DNA from 4 places in the Solwaraspora sp. WMMA2101 genome. Region 1 is predicted to be linked to each of the others. Evidence: riboswitches for the same ligand, from Rfam matches in the RefSeq annotation. Region 1 holds a riboswitch; each other region holds the start of a gene.
The links. Region 1 has a riboswitch for cyclic di-AMP ahead of ACN28F_RS25855 (coiled-coil domain-containing protein). Riboswitches for the same ligand answer to the same signal wherever they lie in the genome.

Region 1 (4,205 bases):
TCGGAGTACGCGCAGTTGTAGCGCTTGAACAGCAGCGACGACCACCAGTCGTTGGTGGGTACCGCACCGGTAGGCGCGTTGCCGGTCACGTACTGCCGGGGGTTGGCGGAGATGTTGCCGCAGGCGGTCGGGGCGGCGGCACCGGCCGGGCGGGTGGTGGTGTAGCTGCCGGCGCCGACGGTGGCGGCGTCGGCGGTGCGCAGCACGCCGAAGTTCAGTCCGGCGGCTGCCAGCGCCGTCACGGTGGTGGCTGCCAGGATCCGGCGCGGCGTGCGGCTTCGGCGCCCGCCTCGGATCGACAGTGTCATGGTGCCTCCGGTCAGATCGGGCGTAGTCCAAGATCACAAACTGTTTCACGCCCATTAATGAATTATTGCCAGGAGGTCACCAGAGACCTGGCCCTGCTGTCAATATCCGGACATGAACTTTCGTGAATCAGGTAGGCGTCGGCTGTTCCGGTTGACAGCCGCACGGGTTGCTCGTTACCTTCGTGAGAGCGCTCTCACAGCCTCCTTGGCTCCGACAACACGGGGTAGGGTCGGGGTGACGGTGAGCTGAAAGAGCGCTCTCACTGATTGTCCGGTGTCGTTGCCGGCCGGAACGCCGGTCGGCGTCGGCGCTTTTCGCAATCAGTCCATTCGTTATCAGTCCATTCGTTGTGCCCGCATACCGCCGATGCCATTTGCCGACCATTGGGTCGCGGATCGAGTCGGCGCATCGCGCGGGCTGAGTCGGCAGGTCGGCCGGGCCGAGCCGGCGCATCGCGCGGGCCGGGACACGACGACGGCGGCCACCGTTCGGTGACCGCCGTCGTTCGGGGGAGGAATCAGTACACGGACAGGTGAACGTGGTTGGTGTGGTCGCTCGACGGGTCGCCGCCGGCACCGCTGTACGCCTTCCAGCCACTGCTGGGCAGCCAGATCCGCTTGAACCAGATCACGTAGAGCACGCCGAGCCGGTCGGCGTTGGCGATGTAGTAGTTGGCCAGGTTGTCGCCGTAGGTCTTGTCCCCGCCGCTGGCGACCCCGCCGAAGCCGTTGGGCTGGGCGGCGAAGTCGCACGCCCGGCCCTTCGGGTGCTCACCCGAGCCGCCGTTGCGGAAGCAGGAGACATAGCGGGTGAAGCCGGCGGCCTTGGCCTGGTTGAGCGCGTGCAACGTACGCGGGGTGATGCAGCCGGAGGTGGTCGGGTCGTCGACGTTGCAGGACTCGCTCGGCCAGGAGCCGTTCGCGTTGCGAGGTGCCGGCGTCGCCGACGCGCTGGCCGACCCGGAGCCCGACGATCCGGAGCCCGACGATCCGGAGCCCGACGATCCGGAGCCCGACGATCCGGAGCCCGACGATCCGGATCCGGAGCTGTTCGCCGCTTCGCGTTCGGCCTGCTCACGGGCCTGCTCCTCAGCGGCGACGGCCACCGCGAGGGCCCGTTCGGCCTGCTTCTTGCGCTGATCCATGATGGTCAGCTGCTTGCGCTGCTCGCGGATCTCGTTCTCGATGGCCGCCTTCGACCGGGTCACCTGGTCGCGGGTGCGGTACAGCTCGCGCAGCTGCTTCTCCTCGTTGGCGGTCACCGCGCTCAACGCGGCGGCGCGGTCGAGGAAGCCTTCCGGCGAGGTGCTGTTCAGCAGCGCAGAGACCGGACCGAGCCGGCCGTTGCGGTACGCACGGTCGACGAGCTGACCGACGTTGGTGTTGCGGACCTCGAGTTCGGTCTCGACCTCGGCCAGCCGTGCGGTGAGCTGCTTCTGCCGCTTGCCGGAGTTGTCGAGCGCGGCCTTGGCGTCGATCCAGCCGCGCGAGGCCGCGTCGAGCTCCTTGCGCAGACTCGGGGTGCCGCCTTCGTCGTCGGAGCCGGCGGGAGCGTAGGCGGGTAGCGCGGCACCGGCCGGCACCGGGGCACCGACCGGCGCTCCGGTGACGGCGATCAGGATCGCGGCCAGCGGCACCAGGCGGGCAAAGCGGTTCTTCCGCCCCGGCGTCGCGCGCCGGGGTCGTTCGGGGAGCGGGTACGTCACCGTGCAGGTTCCTTCCGTCAGCCGCCGACCGGGTTAGCTGACGGGTTCGGGACGGAAGATCCCTACCGCTGACGCGGATGCACCCCAGGAACGTGGTTCCCCGGCTCGCCGTACAGGCGATTAGGCGACGGCCTTCGCGGGCGCCGGAGGGGCGCCGCCCGGACGAAGACCGAGGCCGAGGCTACCGGTCCGGTCGCCATCTGTCGCGAGATCGATGAACATATTATGTCTAGATAAATCGGAAATAAAGGTATATCGCCGTTGTTTGCGTCGCGGGAAGGTCACGAAACTTAAGCGTCCGCTAATCACCAGTCCGTCGGTCCGCAGGGGTCCGCAGGCGACAATGGCTCGACTTGCAGCGTTGCGTGATCGATTCCGAACTCTTCGTGCAGGGCCCGCCGGGCGTCGCGCAGCACCCCGCCGACCTCGGCACCGGCCACGGTGGCCAGATGCGCCGAGACCACCTCCATCCCCTGGGTGAGGGTCCACACGTGCAGGTCGTGCACGTCGCACACGCCCGGCACGGCGGCCAGGCGGGCCCTGACCCGGGGCACGTCGACGTGCTCCGGCGCGGCCTGGACCAGCACCCGCACCGCGGAGCGGGCCAGCCGCCAGGTCCGGGGCAGGATCAGCGCCCCGACGGCGACGGCGACCACCGGGTCGGCGTACCACCAGCCGGTGGTGGCGATCACCAGGGCCGCCACGATCACCCCGACCGAGCCGAGCAGATCGCCGAGCACCTCCAGATAGGCGCCCCGGACGTTGAGGCTCTCCTTGGCGCCGGCGCGCAGCAGCCCGAACGCGACCAGGTTGGCGACCAGGCCCGCCACCGCCACCGCCAGCATCGGGCCGGCGGGCACCGGCTCCGGGTCGGCGAACCGGCGGACCGCCTCGACCATGACGTAGCCGGCGACCCCGGCGAGTAGCGCCGCGTTCGCCAGGGCGGCGAGCACCTCGAGCCGGTAGAGGCCGAAGGTGCGCTGCGGATCGTCGGACGCGCGACGGCCGGCGGCGATCGCGGCCAGCGCCATGCCGATGCCGAGAACGTCGGTGAACATGTGCCCGGCGTCGGAGAGCAGCGCCAGGGAGCCGGTGAGCAGCGCGGCCACCGCCTCGACGACCATGAAGACCGCCAGCAGGACGAACGCGATCCACAGCCGCCCGTAGTGTCGCTGCCCGGCGGTGCCCGCTCCGTGATCGTGTCCCGCGCCCATCCCGGTCACCTTCCGTCGCCCGGTGCCCCGACCGAAGACTAATGCCCACATAGCGATATGTGCAACAGATGACCGGGCGGCGCCCACCACCCCCGCCGGGAGCCGCCGGAGCAGGCCCGTCAGCCGCCGCCCGGCACCGGATCGACGGTCACCAACCGTTGGGTCGCCCGGGACAGCGCCACGTACAACGTCCGTACGCCCGCTGCCGACTCGGCACGGATCTCCGCTCCCGCGACCAGCACCACGCCGTCGTACTCCATGCCCTTGGCCTGCAGACTCGACACGACCTGCAGACGTGGGTCGGTCAGCTCGGTGGCCAGCCAGCCGGCGACCTCGTCGCGTCGGGCCACCGCGGCGATCACCCCCACCGTCCCCTCCACCTCGGCGAGCAGCGCGGTGGCCGCCCGGCGGACCGCCGCCGGCAGTGCGGCGACGTCGACCTGCTCGCGGCGCGGCGGCACCCCGGTCGAGCGCACCGCCGTCGGCAGCACGGCGTCCGGGGCGACGGTACGGATCACCTCCGCCGCCAGCTCGAAGATCTCCGCCGGGTTGCGGTAGTTGGTGGTCAACTGGAACTCCTGCCGGGGCCGACGACCCAACGCCCGGTCGCGGGCCTGAGCCAGCTCGCCGGGATCCCCGGTCCACGCCGTCTGCGCCGGATCCCCGACCACCGTCCACGACGCGAGCCGCCCCCGACGGCCGATCATCCGCCACTGCATCGGCGAGATGTCCTGTGCCTCGTCGACCACCACGTGGGCGTACTCCCGGTAGTCCACCGGCCGTTCCCGCGCCGCCGCCCGCGCGGCCCGTTCCCGGTCGACGAAGGTCGTCACCTCTCGTACCCCACCGGCGAGCCGGAACGGATCCTGCTGGCGGCGCTTGGGCTGCGGCGGTCGACCGAGCAGCTCGGCCAACTCGTCGAGCAGCGCGACGTCGGCGATCGTCGGACCCTGCTCGGCCAGGTCCCGCAACGACTC
Region 2 (4,205 bases), 2.1 Mb from region 1:
TGACGATGCTCCTCTCCGACCGGGACATCGTCGCGGAGACCAAGACCGGCGGGCTCTCCCTCGAACCGTTCGAGCCTGCGCTCATCCAGCCGTCGAGCATCGACGTCCGGCTCGACCGGTACTTCCGGGTGTTCAACAACCACCTGTACACCCACATCGACCCGGCGACCCGGCAGGACGATCTGACGTCGCAGGTCGAGGTGCCCGACGGCGACCCGTTCGTGCTGCACCCCGGCGAGTTCGTGCTCGCCTCGACGCTCGAGGTCGTCTCACTCGGCGACGCACTCGCCGCCCGGTTGGAGGGCAAGTCCAGCCTGGGCCGGCTCGGGCTGCTCACCCACTCGACCGCCGGCTTCATCGACCCGGGCTTCTCCGGCCACGTCACGCTCGAACTGTCCAACGTCGCGAACCTGCCGATCAAGCTGTGGCCCGGCATGAAGATCGGCCAGCTCTGCATCTTCCGGCTGTCGTCGACCGCCGAGCATCCGTACGGGTCGTCGGTCTACGGCTCCCGCTACCAGGGACAGCGCGGACCTACCCCGAGCCGGTCCTGGCAGCAGTGGCGGACCTGGCCGACCAGCTGAGCCAGCGCGGGCAGGTAGCGAAAGACGCCCTCCCAGGCCGGGGGGAGACCTGGGAGAGCGTCTTTCTGGTGGCCGGTGCTGCCGCGCAACGGGGGGATCCGCGACATGCGCCAGGCCATGGGGAGGAGTGAGGTCTAGCCGGGCCTTCCGTAGCTGTGGATGCCGGAGCCGAGCTTGCGCATCGCGATCGGCTCGCCGGCCTGCGAGGCGTGCACGATCCAGCCGTCGCCGACGTACATTCCGACATGGGACAGGCTGTAGTAGAAGACGAGGTCGCCGGGGCGCAGCTCGTCACGGCTGATGTTCCTGGTCACCTGCCGCTGACGTGCCGCGTTGTGCGGCAGTGAGACGCCGCCCTGCCGCCAGGCGGCCAGGGTCAACCCGGAACAGTCGTAACCGCTCGGGCCGGCGGATCCCCAGATGTACGGCTTGCCGATCTGCGCGCAGGCGAAGGTGACCGCCTTTCCGGCGGCTCCCCCCGGGTAGGTCGCCGGGCAGGGTGCCGGGCGCAGCGAGCCCAGGCTGGTGGACGATCCGTACGCCTGCAGTCGCAGCTCCTGGAGCCGGTCGACCTCGGCGTCGATCTCCTTGGCCTTCGCGGACAGCTGCGCCTCGGTGCTGGTCAACTCGACGATCAGTTGGTCCAGCGGAGCTTTCTCCGCGGCGTACTTCTCCTTGAGGTCGACCACGGCCTGGACGTCGCGGGCCTGCCGGCGGGCGAACTGGTCGAGCAGTTCCAGCTGGTCGGCGAGGTGGGTCGGCTTGCCGCTGGTCAGGATCGCGCTGAACGCCGACGGGCTGCCGCCCTTGTACGACCGGGCGGCGAACTCGCTGACCCGGTCCATCGCGAGGTCGATCTGGACCTGCAGCGGTTGGATCTTCTTCTGCAGCGCCTCGGCCTGCTTCTTCTTGGCTGTGAGGTCCTGCCGTACGGCGTTGTGCCGTTCGATGGTGGGCTCCAGCTCGGCCCAGACCTCGTCGATCTGCGCTTCGATCTCCGCCACGGTCTGTTGCGCCTGGGCGGGTGCGGGTGCGCCGGTCAGCAGCAGGCCGATGCTGGCGGTGACGGCGATCGCGCCCCGGAGGAGGCGTCGACGGGTGTTCCGGACTGTCCGGAGGTGGTCCTGGTCGGACCATCCGGATCGCCGAGGGGCTGTCGTAGCCACCAGGACTCCTTCTCCCCAGACCGCCTACCGGGTTAGCTGACGGGTTCGGGCGGAAAGGAGACGCCCTACCACAGACGACGCTGTGGATTCACCCCGGTTCCGTGGGTCCCCGGCTCGCCGTGTCGCTGACGATTTGGCGGTGTCAGGCCGAGGTCAACCGGGCTGGTTGACGTCCTCCCGACTCGACGATCCCCAAGGGTAGAGAGGGCCGTTCTCGTCACGCAAGCGAGGTGACTACTCATTTCTCAACGTACTCGATCGATTGCTAGTCGTATATCACCCGCCGTCGTTCACGCGTTCGAAGAACAGGGTCCAGCCGGTCCGAAAGTGCCGGTCCGGACGATCGATGATCGCCGACCGCCCCGCACTTTCGGACCGTACCGGCCGACGTTGACCTGCACGTTCAGCCGACGCGCTTGAATCCGACCACCGGCATGTTGTCGATATTCTCCATTTGCACGGGTTGTCCCGGACGTGGCGCGTGCACCATCATGCCGTTGCCAATGTAGAGACCTACGTGACGCAGATCACTGAAGAAAAAGACAAGATCACCTGGGCGCGCCTCCGACCGACTGACCGTCGAACCCTGGTTCCACTGCGCGCCGGTGAAGTGGGTCAGCCCGACACCCGCACTCGCCCACGCGTACTGCGTCAGACCTGAGCAGTCGAACGCGTTAGGACCGGTGGCACCCCAGACGTACGGCTTGCCGATCTGCGCGCACGCCGTACCGACCGCGACCCCCGCCGCCCCGCCGACCGATGCGGCCGGGCACGGCCCGGACGCCCCGGAACCGCCCGTGAAACCGGTGGTCCGGTACGCGGCCAGCCGCGCCTGCTCCAGCCTGTCGATCTCGGCGTCGATCGTCTTGCGCTTGTCGGCCAGCTCCTCGTCCTGCGCCTTCTGCTGCGCGATCAGCTCGTCGAGCGCCTGCCGCTCGGCAAGGTAGCGGTCGCGGGTCTCGATCACCGTCGCGATCTGCTGCTGACGCCGCTTGGAGATCCGGTCCAGCACCAGCAGCTGATCAGCGAGACTGGTCGGCGAACCGGTCTTCAGCAACGCGTTGAGTTCGCTCGACGGACCGGTGCGGTAGTAGCTGTTGGCCACCTCGCCGATCTCGTCAGCGGCAAGACTGGCCTGCAACGACAGTGGCGCGATCCGCTTGTCGAGTTCAGCGGCCTTTTTCTGGTTGGCCTTGAGTTCGCTGCGAACTTTGTTGTACTGCTCGATCACCGGTTCCAGCTTCAGCCACTGGGCGTCCAGTTCGGCTTCGATCTCCGCCAGAGAGGGTTGGGCGGCCACCGGGGCAGCCGGCCCCACGACCGCGGTCAGGACGAGCAGCAGGGCGACGACACCACGCCCGACAATGGGCGAAAACTTCTTTGAGTCACCAGATAGAAACTTAAAGTAATCACCTGTGCGCGTACGGGTGAGCACACGTGCCATTGGCAGCGACTCCTTCATGAACGATCGCCGGGGCCTCCCGGGCGGGGGAAACGGAGGCCGACATTCGCAGCGGTCGGTGCACCACCCTATTGGAAGGATGCGCATTCGCTCAAGGCTGGAGATCCACCCACCGCACCACATGACCGGCAGCGTCCATCCGATCACGCTAGCGTGACACGATGACGACACTCAGCCTTCCCGAAGAGTTGGTGCTCCTGGGTCACGACGACTCCGGCACCGTACTGATCGCCACCGACGACCTCGACCACGGCGTCGCCGGCGCCGTACTGTGCGACCTCGCCGCGACCGGCCACCTCGACCTCGACGTCGACGGCCGGGTCACCGCAGGCGGCGAACGCGCACCCGACCCGCTCGGCACCGACCCGTTGCTCGAGGCCACCTGGCGCAGAATTCACGCAGCGGCCCGGCAACCGCCGGAACACTGGGTGACCGCCCTCGCACCCGGGCTGGTCGACCGGGTGCTCGACACGCTCACCGAGGCCGGCCTGCTCCGGCGTGAGCAGGGTCGGGTGCCGATCCTGCGGCGTACCCGCTACCCGACGCCGGACGGCACGACCCCGGAGCCCGAGACCGAGGCACGGCAACGGCTCCTGACCGCCCGCCGGGGCAACGGACCGGTCGGTGCCCGCACCGCCGCGCTGGCCGGGCTCCTCGACGCCCTCGACGCGCTGCGGATCCTCGGGCACACCGACGCGCAAGCCGCCGGTACAGACACCGGTACGGACGGTGGCGCCGCGGACTGGCCTCAGCGGTGCCTGGCCCGGTACCCGTCGGTGGAGTGGGCGGTGGCCGCCACCCGTACCGTGCTCGACGAGCGCCGGGGCAGGATCGCGCGCGGTGTGTTCATCGCGACGAACGTCGCGAGCGGCGGGAGCTGACCGGCCCGGAGCCGACCACCCGCCAGCCCACCGCCACGACCCCGCCGGCGGCCGCACCGAGCAGGACGCCCGTGGCGTTGTTGACCCAGTCGTAGCCGACGCATTCCCGCCC
Region 3 (4,205 bases), 1.5 Mb from region 1:
GGTCGGGGCGACCGGGGTGGTGGTCACGGTCAGCGGCGCGGACAGCGGCGAGCTGTTGCCGGCGTCGTCGTGGGCCCGTACCGCGAAGGTGTAGCTGGTGCCGGGCTGCAGGCCGCCGACCCGGGCGGTCGGACCGGTCGGCGGGTGCTGCGGAGCGGTGGCCACCCGGGTGGTCGAGCCGTCGGGGTGCACCCGCAGCACCTCGTACCAGGCGACGTAGACGTTGTCGGTGGACGGCTGCCAGCGCAGGGTGACCGCGTCGGTGCCGGTCTGGGTGGCGGTCAGGCCGGTGGGGGCGGTGGGTGCCTGGTCGTCGCCGGGCGGCATGGTCAGTCGCAGGCCGGGGCTCGTCGGCGACCGGTTGCCGGCGGCGTCGCGTGCGGCCACCCAGAACTGGTACGTCCGTGACGGCTGCAGGCCGACGATGGTGATCTCGTTGACCGGGCTGGTCTTGATGATGATGTAGTCGGCCTGCATCTGGGCGATCTCGTAGCCGGTGACCGCGACGTCGTCGGTGGCGGCGGTCCAGGTGAGGGTGACCTGGTCCGTGCTGATGGCGGCGACGGTCGGGGCACCGGGGGTGGTGGGCGCCTCGGTGTCGGCGCCGGTCGCGGCGCTCGCACTCGCCGCCGGCAGGGCGGGACCGAGCAGTACGGCGGCGAGCAGGACGCCCAGCCGTCGGGCGGCCCGGGGGCGACGGCTGCCGTCGCGGTGGGCTGCGCGATCCGACGGCGGCGGTGGCACAGTGGTCACGGGTGACTCGCTTTCGGTGCGGGCACCGGCGGACGAACCAGCGCCAGGACATCCATGGTCAACGATGCATGTCGCGGGGCGCCATCCGCCGTCCGGTGACAGTTCCGCCGTGCGGGCCCCGGCCGGACCACTGTGAGCTGGGACACCGTCGACCGGCGGCCCCGGACGATTGTCGATGCCCGCACGGCGCTGCCGCCGATCCCGACCGCGACCGGGCCAGGCAGCCACGACAGCTCCATACACAACGAAGCCTGCCGATGCATCGGCAGGCTGCGCAGGACAGTTGGACGCAGCGGCGTCGCGGTCCTGACTTGTCGGCGATTCCACGTCGTAACAATCGAGGACTAGCGTGGGGACGGGGAGGGCAACCCCCGTCCCCACCATCAGTTACTGACACGCACGAGCGGTTTGGCGTCCAGGTCGTGCGTGACGCGCGGGAGCCGGGCCACGCGAGTGGCTCTGGTTCCACCTCCTCTCGACAGGCGGTGCGTGGCTGGCGGCGGAGTCCGGGCTGGCCCGCCGCCAGCCCAAGGGCTGAGCGGTCGGCGAAGCGCTGCGAACAGCGCCACGCCGCGCGTCGGTACAGTGTTCCGGGTGCACATCCATCAATGGAAGCGCTCCCATGGGAGGACTGTAGCCTGAGTCACGAGTTTGCGAAAGTCCAGAGGCTGATCAGCTCACGAAATGAAGGCGTGACGAGACGGTTACGCCCAGGATCCCAGGGTCAACCGCCGAACCGCTGCACGTCCGCGGTCGGCCCGGCGACGATCAGCAGCGCGTCCGGCGGGATCACCGAGTCCGGTACGGCGTACCGCAGATGCTGGTCACGCTCCTTGATGCCGACGACGGTGATGCCGTACCGCTGCCGCAGCCGGGCCTGCGCCAGGGTCTGACCCGCGCTGTCCGCCGGGGCGCACACCTTGGCGATCGCGAAGCCGTCGTCGAACTCGATGAAGTCGAGCATCCTGCTGGCCAGCAGGTGCGCGACCCGGTCCCCCATGGTGGCCTCCGGAAAGATCACGTGGTGGGCACCGACCGAGGCGAGGATCCGGCCGTGCTTGGCGGTGATCGCCTTCGCCCAGATCTCCGGCACGCCGATCTCGGTCAGCGACACGACGGTCAGGATGCTGGCCTCGATGTCGGCGCCGATGCCGACGACCGCGCACGGGTAGTCGGCGACCCCGAGGTGCCGCAGCGACTCTTCGTCGGTGGGATCCGCCTCCACCGTCCGGGGCAGCCGGTCGGACCAGCGCTGCACCCGGCGGGGATCGCCGTCGATGCCGAGCACCCGGTGACCGAGCCGGCACAGCGACAGCGCCACCTGCCCACCGAATCGACCCAGGCCGATGACGGCCACGCTGTCGTCAGTGACGCCGTCGCCGGCCGCACCGACCGGGGACGGATCGGCAGCCGTCAGGAACGGGTCGTCTGTCATCAGGGAATCCATCCGGAGATTATTTCCTACTTTCGGCTTCTATGGCATTTTAGGCAGTTCCATCCCCCGACCACGGCACTATCGACCCAGCCGGCCGCGACATGCCGTAGGCCCGCCGACGCAGAAAGTGGACATTACCTAAAGTCGTTGTCCAGTAACGGAATTCTCCCTGGTCAACGACGGTCGTCGAGGTGTTGTCGCCGGTCACCGATCCGGTAAGCTTGCCGGCGGTCTCCGCCAGGCGGCACCCACCGGTGCCGGCGGTGACCGCCGCCTAATCGTCCTTCGGGGTGAGCCGGGGAACCACGTTTCCACCGGGGTGAATCCGCGACGTCGCGGTAGGGATCGTTCCGTCCCGAACCCGTCAGCTAACTCGGTCGGCGGCCAAGGAAAGGAACAGGATGACCGCACCCCTATACCGGCGGGTTCCGTTCACCGCCGCACTGGCCGCCGTGACCACCCTGCTCGCCGGCCTCGTCGTCGCCACCCCGGCCGCCGCCCAGGACCCCTCGGACGAGGGCGCGCAGCCACTGCTCAGCGACGTCATCGAGTCGACCAACCGAGGCTTCGTCGAAGCAAAGGCCGCCGTCGAGGAGTCCCGCAAGCGGCAACTTCAGCTCAACCTCGAACTGGAGAAGGTGGAGGAACGTCTGGAGGCACTCACCCCGCAGATCGGCGAGGTCGCCTCCAATTCGTACCGTCTCGGCCGGATCACCCCGGTGATGGTGCTGCTCAACAGCGCCAGCCCGGACGACCTGCTGGACCGGGCCGAAGGCCTGGACATGATCGCCATGCACGACAACAAGCGGGTCCGCGAGCTCAACGAGGCCCGTGAACAGGCCGCCCGGGCCGTCGCGGCGATCGAGGCCGAGGTGACCCGCGAGGAACAGCAGCTCGAGGTGATGTCCCGCCAGAAGAAGGAGGCGGAGAAGGCCCTGCAGCTGGTCGGCGCGGTCGCCACCAACGGGTTCGTCTCGGCCACCTCGCCGGTCGCCGCGCAGGCACCCCGCAACGCGAACGGTTCCTGGCCGTCCGAGTCGTGCAGCCTGGACGACCCCACCACGAGCGGCTGCATCACCCCCCGCACCATGCACGCGCTCAACGAGGCCAAGAAGGCCGGCTTCACCCGCTTCGTCTCCTGCTTCCGACCCGGTGGCCCGTTCGAGCACCCGAAGGGCCGGGCCTGTGACTTCTCCATGCAGTCCAGCGGCTTCGGCGGCGACGCCACCGGCGACGCCCGGCTCTACGGCAACAACCTGACCGCGTTCCTGGTCCGCAACGCCGACAAACTCGGCATCCTCTACGTGATCTGGTACCGCCAGTTCTGGTCACCGACGACAGGCTGGAGCTCCTACAGCGGCGCCGGCGGCGACCCGAGCAGCGACCACACCAACCACGTGCACCTGTCCCTGCTCTGAGTGCCCGCGCGCCGGTCAGTCAGGACGGCTGGCCGGCGCGCGAAGCGTCGGGCCCCGCGGCCCGGTGCGGGGTCGCGTCGGACCCCGCGGCCGGTGCGGGGTCAGTCAGTCGGTACGGGCCGACCGGCGCACCGGGGAGCGGCCCGCCGGCTGCTGCGGCGGCGGGCCCGCCGCCCCGGCCGGCGCGATCGCCCGGGTGACCGGCTTGTCGGCGGCGACGGTGATCGCCTCACCGTGGTGCGTCAGCTCGATCGTCGCGTTCGGATCCACGTCGCGTAGCGCATAGGTCACCTCGTCGCGCCCGACGGACACCCGCAGCCGCATGCCCCGCCACATCATGGCGAACTCGAGCCGGTTGATCCGCTGCGGCAACCGGGGGGCGAAGGAGAGCTCCCCGGCGTGGTCGCGCATCCCGCCGAACCCGGCCACCAACGCCAGCCACGCCCCGGCCAGCGCCGCGACGTGGATGCCGTCACGGGTGTTGCGGTTGATGTCGTGCAGGTCCATCAACGCGGCCTCGCCCAGGTAGTCGTGGGCGAGCTCCAGGTGACCGGTCTCGGCCGCGATCACCGCCTGGGTGCAGGCCGACAACGAGGAGT
Region 4 (4,205 bases), 3.9 Mb from region 1:
GGCGACGGGCCTGGTGGAGCGGGTACAAGGACCGGGTGCCGGCGGCCTACGCCGCCTACATCGGGCTGGAGGCCGAGGCTTCGGCGCTGCAGTACTTCCAGCCGATCAGCTTCCCCGGCCTGCTGCAGACCGAGGAGTACGCGCGGGCGGTGATCCCCGCCGACGGCCCGCACCACGTACCGGCCGAGGAGATCGAGGGTCGGGTACAGATCCGGATGGCCCGCCAGCACGCGGTGCTGGACGGTGCCGACCCGCCCCGCATCGAGGTGATCCTCGACGAGGCCGCGCTCCGTCGGATGACCGGCGGTCGGCGCATTCTGCGCGAGCAGCTGCGCCACGTGGCGAAGATGTGCGCCGCCCCGCACGTCTCGGTCCGGGTGCTGCCCTTCGCCGCGGGCAGCAACACCGTCCTCGGCCCGTTCGTCATCCTGCACTTCGCCGATCAGGCCGACGCCGACGTGGTCTACGTGGAGAGCGCGCTGGTCGAGGAGGTCATCGACCGGGCCGGCGAGGTCCGGTCGTACCAGCATGTCTTCGATCGACTCCGCGCGGAGGCGCTGTCCGCCAACGAATCGGTGGCGATGCTGCTCGACCTCGCCCGGCAGTTGGACGAGGACATTGCGGGCTGACCGGCGGCGGGGGCCGCCGGCCGGCTCACCGCTGGTCGGGCACCCAGGGCTCGATCGTCACCGGCTCGGACAGGCCGGCCAGCCGCGACATCTCCCGGGCCCGCATCAACGCCCGGCTCACCTGCCCGTACTGGCGTTCCTCGTCGGTGCTGAACAGCAGGACCAGCAGGCCCTCGTGTCGGCCCCAGAGCTCGTAGGACCGTGGCCGTACCTTGTCGCCGAGCCAGCCGAGGCCGACCGGGACGAACGCCGCCACCAGCATCGCGAAATAGGCAGCAGCGCTGACCTCGGCGAGCCCCTGGGTGAAGCCGATGGTCACCGCGATCGCCGAGAGGATGACGACGGTCACTGCCACCAACCGCCCGGTCAGCCGGTCCCGGGCGCCACGGGCGGTACGCAGTTCGGTGAGGTCCCGGATCGCGAACCGACGCCCGGCGACGACGAACCAGTCGGCGGTGACGCAGATGCCGGGCTGGCGGTAGAAGGTCGGCCCAGCGGCGGCGGGTCGGGTGACCGGGGCGCCGGGTGCCGCGCCACGGGCGGGCGATCGGCGCCCGGGTGTCCGGGGGATCAACGGTGTCGTGGTGCTGCTGCGGTCGCCCGGCCGGGCGGCCCGGCGAAGGGTCGGGGATCCGCGTAGTGGCGGGGTCCGGCGGGTGGCACGCATCGGCTGCCTCCGAAGGTCGGGTACGGCACTGACCTTGCGCGTCCATTGTGCAAACGGCGAGCTACTCGATGGAAGATACGCATTCTGCCACCTAGCTGATTGACGTACGGCAGGACGCTTCCTGGACTCCGATACGACACTTTTGTTCTTATTTACCCTAGTGGATGCCCACCAGCAACCGCGTAGAGCGACTTATCGAGCATTTCGCCCAGTCGATCGAAACCTGGCGCCCGGTCACCGTGCGACCACCTCGCGAAGCCACCCGATTCGCCATTGCATGACGCAGCGCCACTGTGCACTACATTCTGTGACTATCGGCGCCACTCCACCATGGTCGATGCCACGGATCACGACGAGCGAGGGTTTCCGCGAGCAACCGTTGCGGCTAGGTTAGATTCGCTGGTCCGGTTACCAGTCACCGACCCCGGTGACGCCGGCCCGGTGCCGCCGAATCACCATCCGGCAATCACTGAAAGTAGTTGTTCGGTGATCGCATGGTGGTGACCCGGGGACCCACCGAGCACGTCTGGGGTGAATCCGCGTGTCACACGCGGTAGGGCGACACCTTCCCGCCCGAATCCGTCAGCTAACCCGGTAGGCGGCGTGGGAAGAAGGGTTCTGCGTTCTTGTCAACAGCGCGGATTCTGCTGCGTACCCTCGTGCTGGCCGGCGTGACCGCCGGGCTGGTGGTTCCGGCCGTCGCCGTCTCCGCCCAGCCCTCGGTCAGCGAACTCACGCAGCAGATCAACAAGGAATCCGAGGAACTGGCCAAGGTCGTCGAGTCGTACAACCGGCTCACCGAGGAGTCCAAGACCACCCGGGCGGCGGTCGAGGAGCTCGACACCAAGCTGGGTCCACTGCAGGACGAACTCGCCCGGGCCGAGGTCGAGGTCGGGCAGATCGCCATCACCGCCTACAAGTCCGGCGGGCTGAGCACCGCCAGCGCGCTGCTCGACAGCGGCTCGTCGGACGGTTTCCTGGACCGGCTGGGCACCCTCGACCACCTCGCGCGGGACCGTCAGCAGCGGCTCAGCAACTTCACCAGCACCCAGGCGACGTACCTGGCTGAGCAGGAGAAGCTGCAGGCGACGCTCGCCAAGCAGGAAGCCCAGGCCAAGGAGCTCGCCGACCGCAAGAAGTCCATCGAAGCCGACATCGACAAGCTGATGGACAAGCGGGAGGAGGCCTACGGTGCGGCGACCGAGTCCGGCTCGTCGTACACCGGGACGATCCCGTCGGTCGCCGGCGCCGCCGGCGTCGCGGTCGAGTTCGCGTACGGCGCCATCGGCAAGCCGTACGTGTGGGCGTCCAGCGGGCCGAACGGCTACGACTGCTCCGGTCTGACCCTGGCTGCCTGGCGGGCCGCAGGCAAGAGCCTGCCGCACAACGCCGCCATGCAGTGGGACCGGGTCGCCAAGATCAACCGTGGCGACCTGGCACCGGGCGACCTGGTGTTCTACCGGAACCTCGCACACGTCGCCCTGTACGTCGGCGACGGCAAGGTCATCCACGCACCGACGTTCGGCCAGCCCGTCCAACTGGCCAGCGTGGACATGATGGCACCGTACGGGTACGGCCGGGTGCGCTGACCGACCGGCACCGACACGAGGGCCCGGCATCCGCTTACGGATGCCGGGCCCTCGTCGTCACAGGGGACCGTGGTCGTGGCAGCGACCGACCGGTCAGGCCGCCTGCAGCCCCTCGGCCCGGGCCAGCTCACGCAGCCGGCCGAGGGCCTGGATCTCCAGCTGGCGGATGCGCTCGCGGGACAGCGAGAACCGCGAGGCGACCTCGGTGAGCGAATGCTCCCGGCCGTCCTCCAGCCCGTAGCGGGCCCGCATGATGCCGGCGGACCGGTCGTCGAGGTGGTTCAGCAGGCCCTCGATGCGCTGGCGCTCCAACCCGGTCAGCACGATGTCCTCCGGCGACGGCGCGTCGCTGTCGGCCACCAGGTCACCGAGGTTGGTGTCACCGTCGTCGCCGACCGGGGTGTCCAGCGAGACGGTGTCCTGCGACCAGCGGACCAGCTCGTGCACCCGCTCGACCGGCACTCCGAGCGATGCCGCGATCTGCTCCGGCTCCGGATCCGAGCCGAGCTCCCGGGTGAGTTGGCGGGCGACGTTGCGCATCCGGTTGACGTCCTCGACCAGGTGCACCGGCAGCCGGACGGTCCGCTCCTGCTGCGCGATGGCCCGACTGATCGCCTGCCGGATCCACCAGGTGGCGTAGGTGGAGAACTTGAAGCCGCGCTCGTAGTCGAACTTCTCGACCGCCCGGACCAGACCGGTGTTGCCCTCCTGGATCAGATCCAGCATCGGCATCCCGGACCGGACGTAGCGGCGGGCGATCGACACCACCAGCCGCAGGTTGGCCCGGATGAACAGGTCCTTGGCCCGCTCACCCTCGATGACCAGCCGCTCCAGCTCCTCGCGGCTGACCCCGGCCCGCGGGGTGCCCTCCTCGAGCAGGTGCTCGGCGTACAGCCCGGCCTCGATCGCCTTGGACAGCTCGACTTCCCGGGCCGCGTCGAGCAGCGGCGTACGGGAGATCTCATGCAGGTAGACGCCAACGAGGTCCCGCTCCTCGGCCACCTCGTCGGTCCGCAAAGCCATCGTCTTCTCCACGTTGCTCACGGTCCCCTCGTTAACCCCACTTGCCCTGGCACCTGCGATGCGCATCTCCATCAGCCTCTCCCCCGTCACGTCGCCACCGACCGGCGTACCCGGATGTGCGGGTCCCGCCGAACGATGCCGACACCTGCACAACAGATAAGACGCGTCAGGGATTCCGTCTCGTGAGTCGAAGCTGACACGATTGCCTGAGTAATTGCTGTGAGCAGGATTGATGTTTCCTGCCAGGCACCTCGGTCGCGCCGTCGCGACGGGTCTGCCCATGGTGCGTTTCGCGGA

Region 2: another riboswitch for cyclic di-AMP. It lies ahead of ACN28F_RS15940 (NlpC/P60 family protein); the one in region 1 lies ahead of ACN28F_RS25855 (coiled-coil domain-containing protein).
Region 3: another riboswitch for cyclic di-AMP. It lies ahead of ACN28F_RS18680 (coiled-coil domain-containing protein); the one in region 1 lies ahead of ACN28F_RS25855 (coiled-coil domain-containing protein).
Region 4: another riboswitch for cyclic di-AMP. It lies ahead of ACN28F_RS07770 (C40 family peptidase); the one in region 1 lies ahead of ACN28F_RS25855 (coiled-coil domain-containing protein).

The regions. Positions count from the first base shown of each region.
Region 1 is NZ_JBMHMA010000006.1:5,453,494-5,457,698, forward strand. It holds gene ACN28F_RS25850 (glycosyl hydrolase) at 1-308, opposite strand, end outside; gene ACN28F_RS25855 (coiled-coil domain-containing protein) at 827-2,014, opposite strand; cyclic di-AMP (ydaO/yuaA leader) riboswitch at 2,021-2,151, opposite strand; gene ACN28F_RS25860 (cation diffusion facilitator family transporter) at 2,320-3,228, opposite strand; gene ACN28F_RS25865 (HelD family protein) at 3,348-4,205, opposite strand, start outside.
Region 2 is NZ_JBMHMA010000006.1:3,327,404-3,331,608, forward strand. It holds gene dcd (dCTP deaminase) at 6-584, shown strand; gene ACN28F_RS15940 (NlpC/P60 family protein) at 719-1,750, opposite strand; cyclic di-AMP (ydaO/yuaA leader) riboswitch at 1,757-1,899, opposite strand; gene ACN28F_RS15945 (NlpC/P60 family protein) at 2,154-3,212, opposite strand; gene ACN28F_RS15950 (GOLPH3/VPS74 family protein) at 3,374-4,093, shown strand; gene ACN28F_RS15955 (VanZ family protein) at 4,059-4,205, opposite strand, start outside.
Region 3 is NZ_JBMHMA010000006.1:3,913,174-3,917,378, reverse strand. It holds gene ACN28F_RS18690 (cellulose binding domain-containing protein) at 1-753, opposite strand, end outside; gene ACN28F_RS18685 (potassium channel family protein) at 1,478-2,188, opposite strand; cyclic di-AMP (ydaO/yuaA leader) riboswitch at 2,450-2,587, shown strand; gene ACN28F_RS18680 (coiled-coil domain-containing protein) at 2,590-3,606, shown strand; gene ACN28F_RS18675 (glycoside hydrolase family 65 protein) at 3,712-4,205, opposite strand, start outside.
Region 4 is NZ_JBMHMA010000006.1:1,574,449-1,578,653, forward strand. It holds gene ACN28F_RS07760 (DUF5753 domain-containing protein) at 1-629, shown strand, start outside; gene ACN28F_RS07765 (DUF6232 family protein) at 655-1,296, opposite strand; cyclic di-AMP (ydaO/yuaA leader) riboswitch at 1,771-1,912, shown strand; gene ACN28F_RS07770 (C40 family peptidase) at 1,923-2,885, shown strand; gene ACN28F_RS07775 (sigma-70 family RNA polymerase sigma factor) at 2,979-3,908, opposite strand.